Regions from separate parts of the Ruegeria sp. CJ2 genome, predicted to be linked through region 2. Evidence: riboswitches for the same ligand, from Rfam matches in the RefSeq annotation. Region 2 holds a riboswitch; each other region holds the start of a gene.
What was found. A riboswitch is a leader RNA that binds a small molecule or an ion and turns the genes downstream of it on or off. The one in region 2 is predicted to bind cobalamin.

Region 1: another riboswitch for cobalamin. It lies ahead of ACR0MS_RS01665 (DUF1636 family protein); the one in region 2 lies ahead of ACR0MS_RS13045 (DUF1636 family protein).
Region 3: another riboswitch for cobalamin. It lies ahead of ACR0MS_RS07665 (aromatic ring-hydroxylating oxygenase subunit alpha); the one in region 2 lies ahead of ACR0MS_RS13045 (DUF1636 family protein).

Annotation. Positions count from the first base shown of each region.
Region 1 covers NZ_JBQFQF010000001.1:337,088-342,112, forward strand. Annotated here, with positions in the region: gene cobN (cobaltochelatase subunit CobN) at 1-750, opposite strand, end outside; gene cobW (cobalamin biosynthesis protein CobW) at 754-1,809, opposite strand; gene ACR0MS_RS01665 (DUF1636 family protein) at 1,806-2,195, opposite strand; cobalamin riboswitch at 2,281-2,486, opposite strand; gene ACR0MS_RS01670 (LysR family transcriptional regulator) at 2,559-3,443, opposite strand; gene ACR0MS_RS01675 (NAD(P)-dependent oxidoreductase) at 3,485-4,492, shown strand; partial or broken gene ACR0MS_RS01680 (DNA-methyltransferase) at 4,901-5,025, shown strand, end outside.
Region 2 covers NZ_JBQFQF010000008.1:89,295-94,319, reverse strand. Annotated here, with positions in the region: gene ACR0MS_RS13060 (FecCD family ABC transporter permease) at 1-231, opposite strand, end outside; gene ACR0MS_RS13055 (ABC transporter substrate-binding protein) at 275-1,222, opposite strand; gene ACR0MS_RS13050 (ABC transporter ATP-binding protein) at 1,235-2,026, opposite strand; gene ACR0MS_RS13045 (DUF1636 family protein) at 2,023-2,379, opposite strand; cobalamin riboswitch at 2,481-2,686, opposite strand; gene ACR0MS_RS13040 (iron chelate uptake ABC transporter family permease subunit) at 2,782-3,579, opposite strand; gene ACR0MS_RS13035 (ATP-binding cassette domain-containing protein) at 3,579-4,310, opposite strand; gene ACR0MS_RS13030 (transcriptional repressor) at 4,313-4,825, opposite strand; gene ACR0MS_RS13025 (zinc ABC transporter substrate-binding protein) at 4,882-5,025, shown strand, end outside.
Region 3 covers NZ_JBQFQF010000004.1:211,442-216,466, reverse strand. Annotated here, with positions in the region: gene ACR0MS_RS07675 (VIT and vWA domain-containing protein) at 1-801, opposite strand, end outside; gene xrtT (exosortase T) at 798-2,252, opposite strand; cobalamin riboswitch at 2,517-2,720, shown strand; gene ACR0MS_RS07665 (aromatic ring-hydroxylating oxygenase subunit alpha) at 2,804-4,060, shown strand; gene ACR0MS_RS07660 (FAD-binding oxidoreductase) at 4,065-5,025, shown strand, end outside.

The sequences.
Region 1 (5,025 bases), on a different contig from region 2:
CCAGTCGGCGGCGGCCGGGGCTTTCAGCGAGGGGGCAAAAACGCCCATGGCCTGAAATCCGCGCGCGCGCAGGCTGCGGATCAGCGCGGCCACCGGAGCGGTATCGGCCGAAGTCAGATAGGCGCGATAAAACGTGACAAGGATGCGTTTTGCATCTCCAGTGAACGCCGTTTCGACGGGGATCACGCCCTGATCCGGGCACCACGCGCCGCATTCGGGCAGGGTTTTGGCACCCATTACCGGCCCGGCATAAAGCCCAGCGGCCAGCGCCATTTGCGCTAAAGCAGCCTGAGCCGCAACTTCGCCGCCCGTGTCGCACAGATGCGCCAACCGGCGCAGGGTCGAGACGGGAAGGGTGGAATAGTCATCCAACCGCGTATCCTCGCGCCCGTCGGCGGGTAGAACGGCCAGAGCGATCCCTTTGGCCTGCGCTAGTGCCAGAACCTGCTGTAGGCCATAGGCCCAGTAAGGCACCCCGCCGATCAGACGGATCAGGATGCCCTTGGCACCTTCGAGCGTCTGCTCGACATAGGTATCCACCGAGAGGGGATGTTTCAGCGCCGTCAGATTGGCCAGCCGCATCGTGGGCATGCGCCCCTCGGGGCCGCTGCCACGATGCCAGCCTGCCGCGAAAGCGCCAAGGTCGCTGTCCGAAAAGGACAGCACCACCAGATCCGCCGGGCTCTGGCCCAGATCGGTTGGGGTCTCGGTTTCCTCGAGCCCGTGGCTTTCGCGGAAGACGACGTGCATGGCTTACTCGGCAGCCTCGGTCACACCCGCCAGGATTTCGCGGATTTCAGCCTCTTTGATGTCGTCATGCTCGGCGATCACCACAAGACGCGAGCGGCGCTCTTCGCCGGGCTCCCACGGACGGTCATACTGATGACGCACGCGCGCGCCCACAGCCTGCACCAGCAGGCGCATCGGTTTGCCTCGAACGGCGGCATAGCCTTTGACGCGCAGGATGTTCAGTTCCTTGGCCAGACGTTCGATTTTCGCGACCAGATCGGCCGGGTCGGTCTGCTCGGGCAGCTCGACGATGATGCTTTCGAAATCGTCATGCTCGTGATCGTGGTGACCATCATGATGCGACGGACGCGAGTCCATGTCATCTTCGGCGGCGGCCTCAAGGCCCAGCACGACGCGCACGTCCACCACGCCTTCGGCGACCTCGACCACGGGCAAAGGGCGAGGGGCTTCGGCGGCGATGACCTCTTTCGCTTTGGCCACGCCCTCGGGACCGGCCAGATCGGGCTTGGTCAGCAGGATGATGTCTGCGCAGGAAATCTGATCCTCGAACACCTCGGACAGGGGCGTTTCGTGGTCGATCGAATCGTCGGCCATGCGCTGTGCATCCACCGCCTCGACATTGGGGGCAAAGCGACCGGCGGCCACGGCCTCGGCATCGGCCAGCGCGATCACGCCGTCCACGGTGATTTTCGAGCGGATATCGGGCCAGTCGAAGGCTTTCAGCAGCGGCTTCGGCAACGCCAGACCCGAGGTTTCGATCAGGATGTGGTCTGGACGCGGCTCCAGCGCCATCAGCGCCTCGATCGTGGGGATGAAGTCATCGGCCACGGTGCAGCAGATGCAGCCGTTCGCCAGTTCCATGATATTCTCGGCAGGACAATCGGGAATGGCGCAGGATTTCAGGATGTCGCCATCCACGCCGACATCGCCGAACTCATTGACCACGACGGCCAGACGCTTGCCCTGCGGGTTCTGCATCAGGTGGCGCACCAGCGTGGTCTTGCCCGAGCCCAGAAAGCCGGTGATCACAGTGACAGGGAGTTTCTCGAGATTGCTCATTTCAGGGCTCCAATCGGGGGAATGCGGGCCGCACAGTTTTTGCGGAAATGTTCGGGGCGCTCGCGCCATTTGACCAAGCCGTCTTCGGTCGCAAGGTACTTGGTCGCACCATCGACAATGGTGTCGACATGTTCGCTTTCATTGAGGTGCTCATAAACGAACGTCCAGCGTTCGGGCCCACCGCGCAGAACGATCGAACAGCCCTGATCGCAATTCGACAGGCACTCCACCGCTTTCAGGGTCACGCCTTCTGGCAGATCGGCCTGTTCAAGGGCTTTGTGCAGCAATGCGCCCGGCCGCTGCGCGTCGTCCTCGACGGGCAGTCCTCGGCGACAGGTGGTGCAGACCAGCAGCTCGACTGGTGCAGTATCGGTCACGTCTCTCATCCCCCCAAATCCTCTTTGTGGGGGACGGGGTCTCATGCGGGCCACGCGTTGCGACATGGACCCGACACCGGAACACCCCGTCCGGTTACATCTTCGGGCGCTGGCAGGTCTCCCGGCTTGCGGATATCGGGGCATAGCCCTGTCGGATGTCCCGCCTTCCCGACCTTCTGGCCAGTGGCTTTGGGCACCCTCTCCGGTCACGGTCGCGGGGGCGGCTGTGTTTCACGGAAGATCCGCTGACACATTCCCTTTTCATCCTCTGTCGAGGACACCAACGCATGGGACATGCGGCACCTGCAGGGGGCTTGTCAAGCGTGGTGGCCGCGTTGAAAACAAGATCGCGGAAAAAGCGACCTGACGAGGTCAATCAGCGTCATCTGTGCGCAGCCGGTCGCGCAACCAGGCTTGGAACAGACCAGCCGCCGCCGAAAGTGGCGCGCGCCCCGACCCTCCGATCAGGTAATGAGATTGCGCAAACGGAATCGCAGGACCCGCAATTTCGATGGGTGCGCCCTGCGCGATGGCGTTTCTGGCGAACCGCTCCAAAATAGTTGCATATCCTGCTTGGGCCATCACAAGTTGTAGGGCCGCCACCGTGGTGTCCACGGAATACTGGGAAGGCTGGTCAGGATGGCCTAGGCCAAGCGCTTCGAAATAGCGTGCCCAATTATCTTCGTATCCAAGGATATGTATCAAAGGGCCCGACAGCAGATCCTTTGCGTAGCGTACTGACCCGCCCACACGCTGCACCGGCACAAGCTTTTCTGTCGTCAGCTTTTCTGACGTCACATCCGGCCAGTCGCCATATCCCAGTCGAATTTCGACATCCACGTCATTGGGCGCCATCGTGTCGTTCCAGATATGAGACACAAGGCGGACGGGTATGTCGGGATGCAGGGCGCAAAACTCTGGCAACTCAGCCGCTATCCAGTAGGTCGCAGAGGATATCGCGGCCCTGATCGTCAGGGTCTGACCCGAGGTCGGACCAAACAAGCTGTTGGTGGACAGCGCAATATCCGCAAGCGCGCGGCGGACAGTCAGGGAATAGGACTGTCCCAACTCGGTCAGCTCCAGTTTCCGCGCCTTTCTGGTGAACAGTTGTTGCCCGAGTTCCGCTTCAAGCGACCGGATGTGCAAAGATACGGCTGTTTGTGTCAGGCCAAGCTCTTGCGCGGTTGTTGTGAAATTCAGGTGCCGCGCTGCGACTTCGAAACTGCGCAGCCATACAGGGTTGGGAACGCGATCCATTTATCACCAAAGATTTTTGACCAAAACTACCGTTATTATTCATTTCAGAGTTTGTACAGCGCCATGAATACTCGGCGCCATACAGTCGGGAGGATTCGAAAATGAAGGTTGGTTTCATTGGGCTGGGGAATGTCGGTGGCAAGCTGTCTGGCTCGCTCTTGCGCAACGGTATCGACCTGACGGTGCATGATCTTAACACTGAATTGGTTGCCGAGTTTGTGGCCCAGGGTGCGCGGGCCGCAGAAAGCCCTGCCCAAATGATGCGGGTTTGTGATGCGGTGATCACGTGCCTGCCATCCCCGGCGGCCTCGGATGCGGTGATGCAGGAAATGTTACCCGAAGTCGGTCCGGGAAAAATCTGGATGGAGATGTCGACCACGGACGAGGCCGAAGTAAAGCGCCTTGGCGCAATGGTCATTGGGAAAGGGGGCGCAGCGGTTGATTGCCCGGTTTCGGGCGGATGTCACCGCGCGGCGACCGGCAACATTTCGATCTTTGCGGGCTGTGACCGGGAAACTTTCGAGCGTATCCTGCCTTTTCTGACGACAATGGGCCGGCGCATCCTGCACACCGGAGAGCTCGGCTCAGCCTCGGTGCTCAAGGTTCTGACAAACTACCTGGCCACAGCGAATCTGATCACCTGCGCCGAGGCATTGGTCACCGCGAAGGCGGCTGGCATGGATCTGAATACCACGTATGAGGCGATCAAGATCTCCTCGGGTACATCCTTTGTTCATGAGACCGAAAGTCAGGTCATTCTGAACGGATCACGGGACATTTCGTTTACAATGGACCTTGTAAAGAAGGATATCGGCCTGTTTCAGGAGGTCGCGGACCGCGCCGGTGTTCCGCTTGAAATGAACCCGCTGATGATCCGGATTTTTGACGACGCAATAGCGCGGTACGGAGAGCGGGAGCTTTCACCGAACATCATCCGGCGTTTGGAGGACGCGACTGGGTTGGATATCAGAGCGTCCGGGTTTCCGCCCGAGATGGAAGATGATGAACCCGAAGAGCCTGGATACGAGGTTGTCCCTCAGGGGCGGTAATTTAGATAGTTGCCTGGCTTATGCGCTATGTAGCTTAGCCAGGAAGCGGGGTGAATCTCGAACGAAAGCTGATGTGCGCGTGCTTTCAAATCCAATTTGTTTGATAAGCACCTAAATTAAAAGGAATATTTCGGTAAGACTGACTTGTGTTTTGTTCGAGCGCGATAGTGCCGTGAATCGACTTCTCAAAATGGCCCCTCGTAAATTGATTTCGGCTGTTGCAGAGTTTAACAGGGTTCGTTGAGCGGTTTAGAGGAAGAAATGCAGAAGAACGTGGTTCGACATGGCGACGCAAGGAAATTGATCGCAGATGTCGATGAGGCAAGTGTTGCGTTGAGCTTTTGGTCGCCCCCATATTTTGTGGGTAAGGAGTATGAGCGCGGCGAAACTTAAGAAAGCTGGCAGGCACTATTGAAGTCCGTAATTTCGGGCCACGCACGCGCCTTGAAACCTGGAGGTTTCATGGTGATCAATATTGCAGATATTTTGTGTTTTGAAGACCCGGATATCCCTCGATTTCAGTCCATGAATAT
Region 2 (5,025 bases):
AGCCAAGTCGTTGCGTGTTGTGGTCTGAAGCACCACGCCAACAACGCCAAGCCCGGCACCGATCACGGCCGCAAACAACGCGCGCGGCAAGCGCAGGTCAAAGACAATGCGGTGCAGCGGTGACATGTCGCCATCCGCCATCCCGGTGCCCAGCTTGACCGCATCAAACGCAACAGCGACCGGGATTTGCGTTGTGCCGTAGATGGTTGAAACCAGCAAGAGGGCGACCACGACGACCTCCCCCAACAAGAGTGTCAGACCAAATCGGCCCATATTAGTTCAGGCCCGGATGCATCGCCTTGGCCATTTTCGAGATCGCCTCTATATTTGCGGGCCCTGGCGTCAGTTCTTCGTATCGCAGACCGATCCAACGCGCGTTCTTCACGGCGTCGGTCTGTGACATCACGGGGTGTTCCTGCAGGAACCTGAACGTGTCTTCCGCACCGTTGCCGGTCTGATAGTCCAGCAGCACCAGAAATTCAGGGTTCGCGGCAGCAACGGCCTCCCACGAGGTGCGGCCCCAACTGGTGTCCATGTCATGGGTGACGTTCTCACCACCGGCTGCGGCGATCATCGCGTCGGGGATGGCAAATTTACCAGCGGTAAAGGGCGCATCGGCGGGGCCGTCCAGCAGGAACACGCGCGGCTTGTCCAGATCAGCGGTTTGCGCTTCGATCTCGGCCAGTTCCTCTTTCCAGCCGGAAACCAGAGCCTCGGCCTTGTCTTCGACATGCATGACGGTGCCCAGACGCAGAACGTCGTCAAACAGCAGGTCCATGCTGGCCTCGGGGCGATCCTTGTCCAGATGCACGCAACTTTCCGTCAGGATCATTGTCTTGATACCAAAGGGTTCCAGCGTGTCGGGGGTCACGTCGCCACCGGGTTTCATCCCATAATACCAACCGGCAAAGAACAGGTCCGGCTCTACCGCGACCAGATTTTCAACAGTTGGGTATTTCGGCGCCAGCTCGGGGATGCCACCGCGCAGCGTCTCAAACTCGGGGCTGGTCTTGTACCAGCCGGTGATGCCGGTCAGACCAACGATCTTGTCCTGAAGACCCAGCGCAAACGCCATGTCGGTCATGTTCATGTCATGCACAACCAGACGCTCGGGCTGGGTGTCAAACACCAGAGGCGCACCGCAGTTATCTACCGTGACTTCGTGCGCGGCGGCACCACCTGCCAAAACAGTGGCCAGTGCCAGAGACAAGAGCTTTGTCATTCAGAAATAATCCTATTCATAAGATGTGATCGAGGTTTTTCGGATATCCAGCGCCGGGATCACGCGGCCTTCGTGGTGAAAGCACAGGTAATCGACGCCAAACGTGTCGCGGACCCTGTCCGGGGTCAGCACGTCAGCCACCAGCCCAAAACCGGTCAGCCGGGTGTCTTTCATCAGCGCCACATGCGTGGCAAATTCTGGGATCATCACCAGATCATGCAGGATCATCACCACGGTGATGCCCAGCTCGGCGACCAGCGACAGCATCCGCCCCTTCGTATCCGGGTCCAGATGGTTGGTGGGTTCGTCCAGAAACAAAAGCGTAGGATTCTGAGCCAGAGCGCGAGCGATATGCGCACGTTGACGTTCCCCCCCGGACAGAACGGCCATCTTTTTGTCGGCCAAAGCACTGAGCCCGGTGAGGTTCAGGATTCTGACCAGATCCGCAGCGTGTTCATCCGCGGATCGGTCGGCGCGGATCGGGATCTGGCCCAGCGCCACATAATCCCGCAGCAGCAGCCTGCCATCAGGAAACTCCTGCTGGCTGACCACGGCAATCGTCCGGGCCCGATCTCGGGCGGACATCCGTTTCAGACTGCGGCCATTGACCAGAACATCACCTTGGCCGACGTCGTGTGCACCGCATAACAGGTTCAACAATGTTGTCTTGCCCGCCCCGTTGGGCCCGGCAATGGCAAGGATCGCTCCTTCGCATAGGGTGAAAGAGACCTCCTGCAACAGGACATCGCCGCTGAGTACCTGATGCGTCAGATCGCGCACCGCCAAAATAGCCGGGTTGGTCACAAGCACCCCCCTTTTTCAAGGCGGGGCATACGAGACAGTGTTTTTGTAAACAGTGGTTCAGGACGCTCGGTTGCATTGGTCCAGCCATCCGCGCTGTCTTTGTATTGGCGGGCAAAGTCAATCAGCGCCTGAATATCCTGCGCGTCCTGAATATCGCCAAATAGATACTGCGCTTTGTCGATTGCCTGGAACCCGACAGTCACAGGCCGCGCGCATCCGGCCATGCAATCGACGGTGCGAATAGCAAAACCATCGGGCAAACAGTCTGACAAGGCGTCCGACAAGTCCTGCGCGCGGGCTTCGCCTTTGCACGTTTTGCAGATCAGAAGAAAATGGTCAGGCGTTGATGGCACAGTTTCCTCCGCCTGCTTCAAAGCGCGGGCGGAAGGTGCCGGAAATGTAAACACGATGTCTTCGTGTCATCAAAGCCTCCTTCCAGGACGCCCCGCCCCGGGTTGGTTAACACTTGATGGCAGGTCTCCTGACTTGCGGGTCAATGCTTGGCCATCCTTCCCGGCACTTGGGCCAGTGGGTCGTAGGCGTCGCTCACCGCTTACAGTTGCGGGGGCAGTCACGGACTGGGCGCCAAAAGGCAGCCGCACCGTATTCCCTTTTCATCCCTTGGGCGCACCATCGGGAACCATCATCCGAACGAGTGCCCCAGATCACATGTCAGGTCAACGACATTGTTGTGGGGGCCACTCAGTTTTCGAAACACGCAATGCCCGGCAAGATAAGTCCAAAGCTTTGCGGTATTACACCCCGCTTCGCGACCTCCAACCGAAAAGACTGAAACCGGCAAACAACACTGCAGCCACGCAGACGATCGAAGGGCCCGCCGGTGTGTCGAACACATAAGCTGCTCGCAGTCCCGCAACAGCCGAGAAAGCCCCAATTGCCGCTGCAATCAACGCCATCGTTTCCGGGGATCGCGCAAGGCTGCGTGCGGCCGCTGCTGGGATGATCAGCATCGCAGCGATGAGCAACACGCCGACCACCTTGATCGCGACGGCAACCGTAACGGCCAAAGACAAAGTCAGGATCAACTGTTCGCGCTTGGGGTCGAACCCGGTGGCGTAGGCCAATTCCTCGTTCAGCGTAGCCGTCAGCAGTTGCGACCAGCGCCATACGATCAACGCGACAACCAGCGCGGCTCCACCCCAGATCACGACAAGATCGGCGCGTGAAACAGACAGAATGTCACCAAAAAGATAGGCCATCAGGTCGATGCGAATGCCGGACAAAAACGACACGGCGACAAGGCCAAAGGCAAGCGACGAATGCGCCATGACACCCAGAAGCGTATCCATGGCATATCCGCGACCAGACAGCATGGTGACGGCCAGCGCCATAATAAGCGCAACAACCAGCGCGCCCAGAAAGATTGACATCTGGAACGCCAGAGACAGGGCAACCCCAAGGATCGCGGCATGCGCCGTTGCATCCCCGAAATACGCCATGCGCCGCCAGACCACAAAACACCCAAGGGGGGCGGCTGCAAAGGCCACGCCAATACCGGCGAGCGTTGCCCGCGTCATAAAATCATCAAGCATTATTCTGCCGCTTCGTGAGAGTGGTCGTGGTGGTGATCATGTTCGTGACGATAAAGGGCAAGTGCGCCGCCCGTTCCGGTTCCGAACAAGGCGCGGTATTCCGGTGCCGACGCAACAACGGCAGGCGACCCCTCGCAGCAGACATGACCGTTGAGGCAGATCACCCTGTCCGATGCGCTCATAACAACGTGCAACTCGTGGCTGATCATCAGAATGGCGCAACCGCTTTCCCGTCTCACCGACTCGATCTGCTGGTAAAAACTGGCCGAGCCCCGCTGGTCGAGACCTTGCGTGGCTTCATCCAGCAAAAGGATGTCAGGACGATTGATCAGAGCCCGTGCCAGCAGCACGCGCTGGAACTGCCCCCCTGACAACTGTGACATTTGGCGCTTTAACAGATCCGGGACCCCTGCCGCTTCCAGCGCTTTGGCGCAGTCACCTTGCGAAACGCGGTGAGTCAGGCGCATGAACCGTGACACCGAGATCGGCAATGTCGGATCGACATGCAGTTTCTGTGGCACATAGCCAATTTTCAGCCCCGGCTTCAGGGAAACCTTGCCAGCAGAGGGATTGGTCGCGCCGATAATGGCCCTGAGCAGACTGGTCTTACCTGAACCGTTCGGGCCAACGATGGTGACAATCTCACCGGCTTCGATCGCCATATCCACATTGTGCAGAACGGTATTCGCACCATACCGTACGCTAAGTTTTTCAACAGTGATCAGGGTCATTTCTACGCCTTTTCGGTGCAGTCGGGGCAAAGCCCCTCGGCTTCTACAACCGTTCGTTCGATTTCGAAACCCGCCGCACGCGCCGCTGCCCCGAGAACGCCTTTGGCCGGCGTGGATTGCGCCTCGGCCACGGCGTCGCATTTTCGGCAGATCATAAAAGCTGGCGAATGAGAGGCCCCCGGGTGGGAACAGGCAACAAACGCATTCAGTCGCTCGATCTTGTGCACGAACCCGTTCTGGACAAGAAAGTCGAGCGCGCGATAGGCCACCGGTGGCTGCGACCCAAAGCCTTCTTCGCGCAAGCGGTCGAGAATCGTGTAAGCGCCCAGCGCCCGATGTTCTTGCAACAACATCTCCAAAACCTTGCGACGGACGGGTGTCAGACGCAGGCCTTCTTCTTTGCATCGGTTTTCCGCTGCCGAGAGCCCGGTTTCGACACAAGTCTTGTGGTCATGCTTTTGGAACCCAACCGGGGCCGTATCCTCGGTCATTGCGGGTTGCGTATCACTTGTCATGTTATTCCATATCATGTATATCGCTCGCAATGTTATAAAATCACATCGAGGGCCTGATGTCCAGAAAGCTTGTTCCACTAACTCTTACCGCTGCATTCATGGGCGGGACGGCCATGGCCGATGTCCCCAATGTTGCGGTCGATATCGCGCCGGTTCACTCGCTTGTTGCGCGGGTAATGCAAGGTGTCGGAACGCCGGAC
Region 3 (5,025 bases), on a different contig from region 2:
CGTGTCGCCAGACTGGGTGACCTGCAGGTCATGCGTGGCGCTTGTCAGGGCAGAGACAGGAACAGCCGCGCTTAGGTTCAGGTCCAGCGAGACGCGGGCAGGGTCTATGGTGTCGGAAAGGGTCAGCCCGAACACCGGTGGATATGCTGGCAATTCAGACACCTGCCAGCCGTTGATTTCGTGCACCTGTTCCGGGGCAGGGGCATCCTCGGTAAACTCGGCCAGCGTCGCGGTATCCGACCCCCGGTCAGAATTCAGCGCCCCTTGATAGCGCGGCCCAACGACCAGCGGCAGGACCAGCTCATAGGCGTCATCTATCTTTGGAACAGGCTGCACATAACTTAGGGTCACCGTGATCGGCTGCCCCGGCATCAGGTTGGCAACTGACTGCGTGAACATATTGGGTCTGTGCTGGGTCAGAAGCGCTGCGGCTTTTCCGTCTTGTTTGGCCTGTTCGAACGTCTCTTCGGCTTCATGTTTGCGCTGGATCTGTGCCTCGACCACCTCGTCGCCGACCTGCATCTGCATCGCAAAAACCGCAGCCTTCTGGTTGAGCGGGAACAGGTATTCCGCCGACATCGGTTGGTCCGAAGGGTTTACGAATTCCTGCCGAACCTGAACCGTCGCCATGTCGCCCTGAATATCGACCTTGAGGTCAGATTTCAGCATCGGCAGGTCCAACTGGCCCGCACTGCCTGTTGCAACCAGCCGTCCCGCGATGTCGTCCTGCTCTTGCGCGTAAGCAGAGCCAGTCCATAGCGCGGGTAATGAGATAAAGAGAATAGCAATCTGGCGTATCATATGTCCGTTCCTTTGATGGTTTGAATGTCGAGGGCCGCGATCGCCGCGGCGTCCAGCGCGCTGCGCAGTTGGGTGTCCAGGGTCCACGGGGTGATCCGTTGCACGCTGCTCCAGGTGCCGCCGGATCCGTTCATCCAGCGCCAGATCGCCTCGCCCACGCTGGGGGTGACCTGCCCCCCTTGCGAGACATAGCTAACCGCCACCAGCCAGGCGTTCCCATCCGGTCCGGTGGCCTTGTAATAGGCGCTGGGGATGCCGTCATAACGGGTGCCGAGGAACCGCACCGTGTATCCCAGACCCCGCAGACAAATCTCGGGTGCATGAAGATGGCGCAGCGGTGCGCGGGTGCTGACCACATTCAATCCCAAGGGACCAAATTGTGCCTTCTGCGCTTGTCCGCCATAGGCTTCGAAATAGACCGCTTCCATCTTGGTCAGCGGCACGTTTCGGGCCACGTGACCGTGAATCTGCGCAGGCAATGGTGGTGCCATAACACTGCCCGACACATCCACCGGGTCGGCCTTTAGCGACACGATGGCGACACTGCCGATCAAACAGGCAAGACCCACTATTGCTTTGATGGGCTTGGGCAGGGACATCGGTTGTCGCCGCAAAAATGCACGGCGCGCCCCTTTTGGGCGGGGCCGATAGAATAGGGCAAAGGGTGCAACCGTCAGGCCCAGTGTGACCAGACCGATCAGCGTGTGCCAAGGTTCGGCCATCACATCCAGATCATGCACAAGACCCGCCGCCAACAGGGAAATGCGCAGGCTGTTGCCCAGCGCGGCACTTCCGATCACGGCCAACAGGCTGAGGCCGCTGATATGCCAGCGCGGGCGCATGACGGCGTTTTGCGTGACCACAAAGGCCATGGACAGCAAAAGACCCGAAGCCCCGGAACAGGGCAGGTCCACAAGAATGTCCTTTTGCTCCAGGGTGATCCGCACGCCGTCACAGACAACGCCCGGATAAAAAACCCCAAGCATGTGGCAGGACAACTCTGCCGAGATCATTTGCAGCGGAAATCCGATCGTGCGCTGAAGGACCATTTCCGTTGGCAAGGAAAACAGGAACAGAACGGCCATCCAGAACGGCGACAGCGCAAACGGCCGCCGATCCAGCCGCAACAGACCAACCAGCGCAAATACATCCAGAGCAAGCGCAAGCGCGCTCAGGATATTGACCGCAAGAACCTGCCCCAGCAGCCGGATGAGTGCGGAGAGCAACAGCAAGCCGATCACCGGGACCTGAGTGCCTGGCTTTGTCGGTGGGCCGCTTATCAGGCTCAGGCCGCTCAGCCCGACGATCAGCAGAATGTAGATATATCCGTAAGAGTCGTAGGCCGGGCTAACCCAGCTTTGGACCAGCCAGAGCAGGGGCTGAGCGGCCAGAATTGCGGATGCGGTCGCAAAGGCGCACCATAAAAATATGTCTGAGATTGCGTGTTTCATGCCGCCAGTTTTGGGCGGTGATTGCGCAGTTCCCCTGCCCAACATGTGCAGATTTTGATGAGATGCCGGGCACCGAAGAAAAGACTGAACGCGCGGCAAGGCTTGAAGCCCAATATCATATTGAAAACGAACGGGCTTTGACCTTCGAACCATCGACCGTACCGATGGCGATACAAGTGCCGCAATCAGATTTCGCCCGCGTGTCTGGATGTCTGTTTTGCAACTGGAAAGGTCGCAAGTATTTCAGCGCCAGATCGGTGCTGAAATATTTTGCCCGCAAGAGGTGCCGCCGTCTGATTCTCAGGCTGCGGAGAATTGGGAAGCCGGTGTAAATCCGGCACTGCCCCCGCAACGGTAAAGAAGGTCAGGTTCGGCAATCAACCACTGGGAGGAGGATCCCGGGAAGGTGTCGAAAACGGGCGCAAGCCCCTTCCGAGTCCGGAAACCAGCCTCGCAGATATGCCAAACCGCGGGTGGCGGTGGGGGGCTTTGGTTTCGGACGTGATCCTCGCACGGTTCCGGGCGGCTCTCCTGTGTCATTCGCCCAAGAAATGCCGCACGGTGCGGCAGGAGAGCCAGAAGTGAACAGCATTCAAAGCCTGTTGGCGCGACGAAATCCAACCCATGCGTTGGAGCAGGCGTTTTATACCGACCCTGCGATTTTTCAGGCCGATCTCGACGCCATTCACTACCGCGAATGGTTGTTTGCCATTCCCGCCTGTGAACTGGTGAAATCGGGCGATTACGTCACCTATAATGTGGGCGCCTATCGCGTGATCATCGTGCGCGGGGCCGATGGTCAGATCCGCGCCTTTCACAACACCTGCCGTCATCGCGGCTCGGTCATTTGCAAAGCCGCCAAAGGCAATGCGCCCAAGCTGGTGTGCCCCTATCATCAATGGACCTATGAGTTGGACGGCTCGCTCTTGTGGGCGCGCGACATGGGGCCGGATTTCGACCCGTCGAAACATGGGCTAAAGACCGTGCATTGCCGCGAGCTGGCCGGGCTGGTCTATATCTGTCTGGCAGAGGATGCCCCTGACTTTGAGACCTTTGCCGAAGTCGCGCGTCCCTATCTTGAGCCGCATGATCTGGGCAATGCGAAAATGGCCTTTGAAAGCTCGATCGTCGAGAATGGCAACTGGAAGCTGGTCTGGGAAAACAACCGCGAATGCTATCACTGCGGCGGTAACCACCCGGCGCTGTGCCGAACCTATCCCGACGATCCCAGCGTCACCGGTATTGGCGAAGGGGGTGAGACCCCGGCCCACCTGCAGGCCCATTTCGACCGTTGCGAGGCGGGCGGGATTCCGTCCAACTTCCAGCTTAGCGCGGAAGGGCAGTACCGCGTGGCGCGGATGCCGCTGAAAGAGGGTGCCGAAAGCTATACGATGGATGGCAAGACCGCCGTGCGCCGGTGGCTGGGGCGGGTGCCTTTTGCCGATGCGGGTGCGCTGCTCCAATTCCACTATCCGACAACCTGGAACCACTTTTTGCCCGACCACTCGATCGTGTTCCGGGTCACGCCGATCAGCCCGACCGAATCCGAGGTCACGACAAAATGGCTGGTCCACAAAGATGCGGTTGAAGGCGTGGATTACGACCTCAAGCGCCTGACCGAGGTCTGGATGGCCACCAATGACGAAGACCGTCGTGTGGTCGAGGACAACCAGCAGGGCATCAACAGCCCCGCCTATGTGCCCGGCCCCTATTCGCCAACGCAGGAATCCGGCGTGCTGCAATTCGTCGATTGGTACTGCAACACCCTGTCGGCGCGCCTGAGCCCCGACACCATCGCCGCGGAGTAACGCCATGAATGACCTCAGCCCCATGGCCCGCACCTGGGAAGATGGCGAGATGCTGGAATGTGTCTCGGTCGTGCCCGAGATGCCGAATACGGCCAGTTTTACGTTCCGCGCGCCCTCGGGGGCGATGTTCGCCTATCAGCCGGGGCAGTTCCTGACGCTGGAAATTCCCGCACCCGGTCAGCCGGGCGGGGTGGTGCACCGGACCTATACGATCTCGTCCTCACCCTCGCGGCCCCGTACGATCACCATCACGGCCAAGGCGCAGCCCGACAGTATTGGTACGCGTTGGATGCTGGACAACCTGAAACCCGGTGCGCGGCTGAAAGCCATCGGCCCGGCGGGGCTGTTCACCAATGCCGAAAGCCGGGCGCGCAAATACCTGTTTATCTCGGCCGGGTCAGGCGTTACCCCGATGATGTCGATGACCACCTGCATGTGGGATGAGGGGCGCGATCTCGACATCGTGTTCATCAACTGCGCCAAACGCCCGTCCGAGATCATCTTTCGGCAACGGCTGGAGCAAATGGCCAGCCGGACTGATGGTCTGGACCTGAAATTCGTGATCGAAGAGGCCGACCCCTACCGCCCCTGGACCGGCTATCAAGGGCAGTTCAACCAGCTGATGTTGGGCCTTATGGCGCCCGATTACCTGGATCGTGAGGTCTATTGCTGTGGGCCTGAACCGTTCATGCAAGCCGTGCGCGATGCGCTTGCCGGTCTGGGCTTTGACATGGACCACTACCATCAGGAAAGCTTTGGTGCCCCTATTGAGACCGAGGCAGATCAGCCCGATCTGGATGATGTCATCCCAGACGATGGTAGCAGCGCCGAGATCCTCTTTGCCGCGTCAGGTGTGACCGCCAAGGTTGCCGAAACCGATACGGTTCTGGCCGCGGCGCGTTCGGTCGGCCTGAACATCCCGTCAGGCTGCACCTTCGGCGTCTGCGGGACCTGCAAGGTCAAGA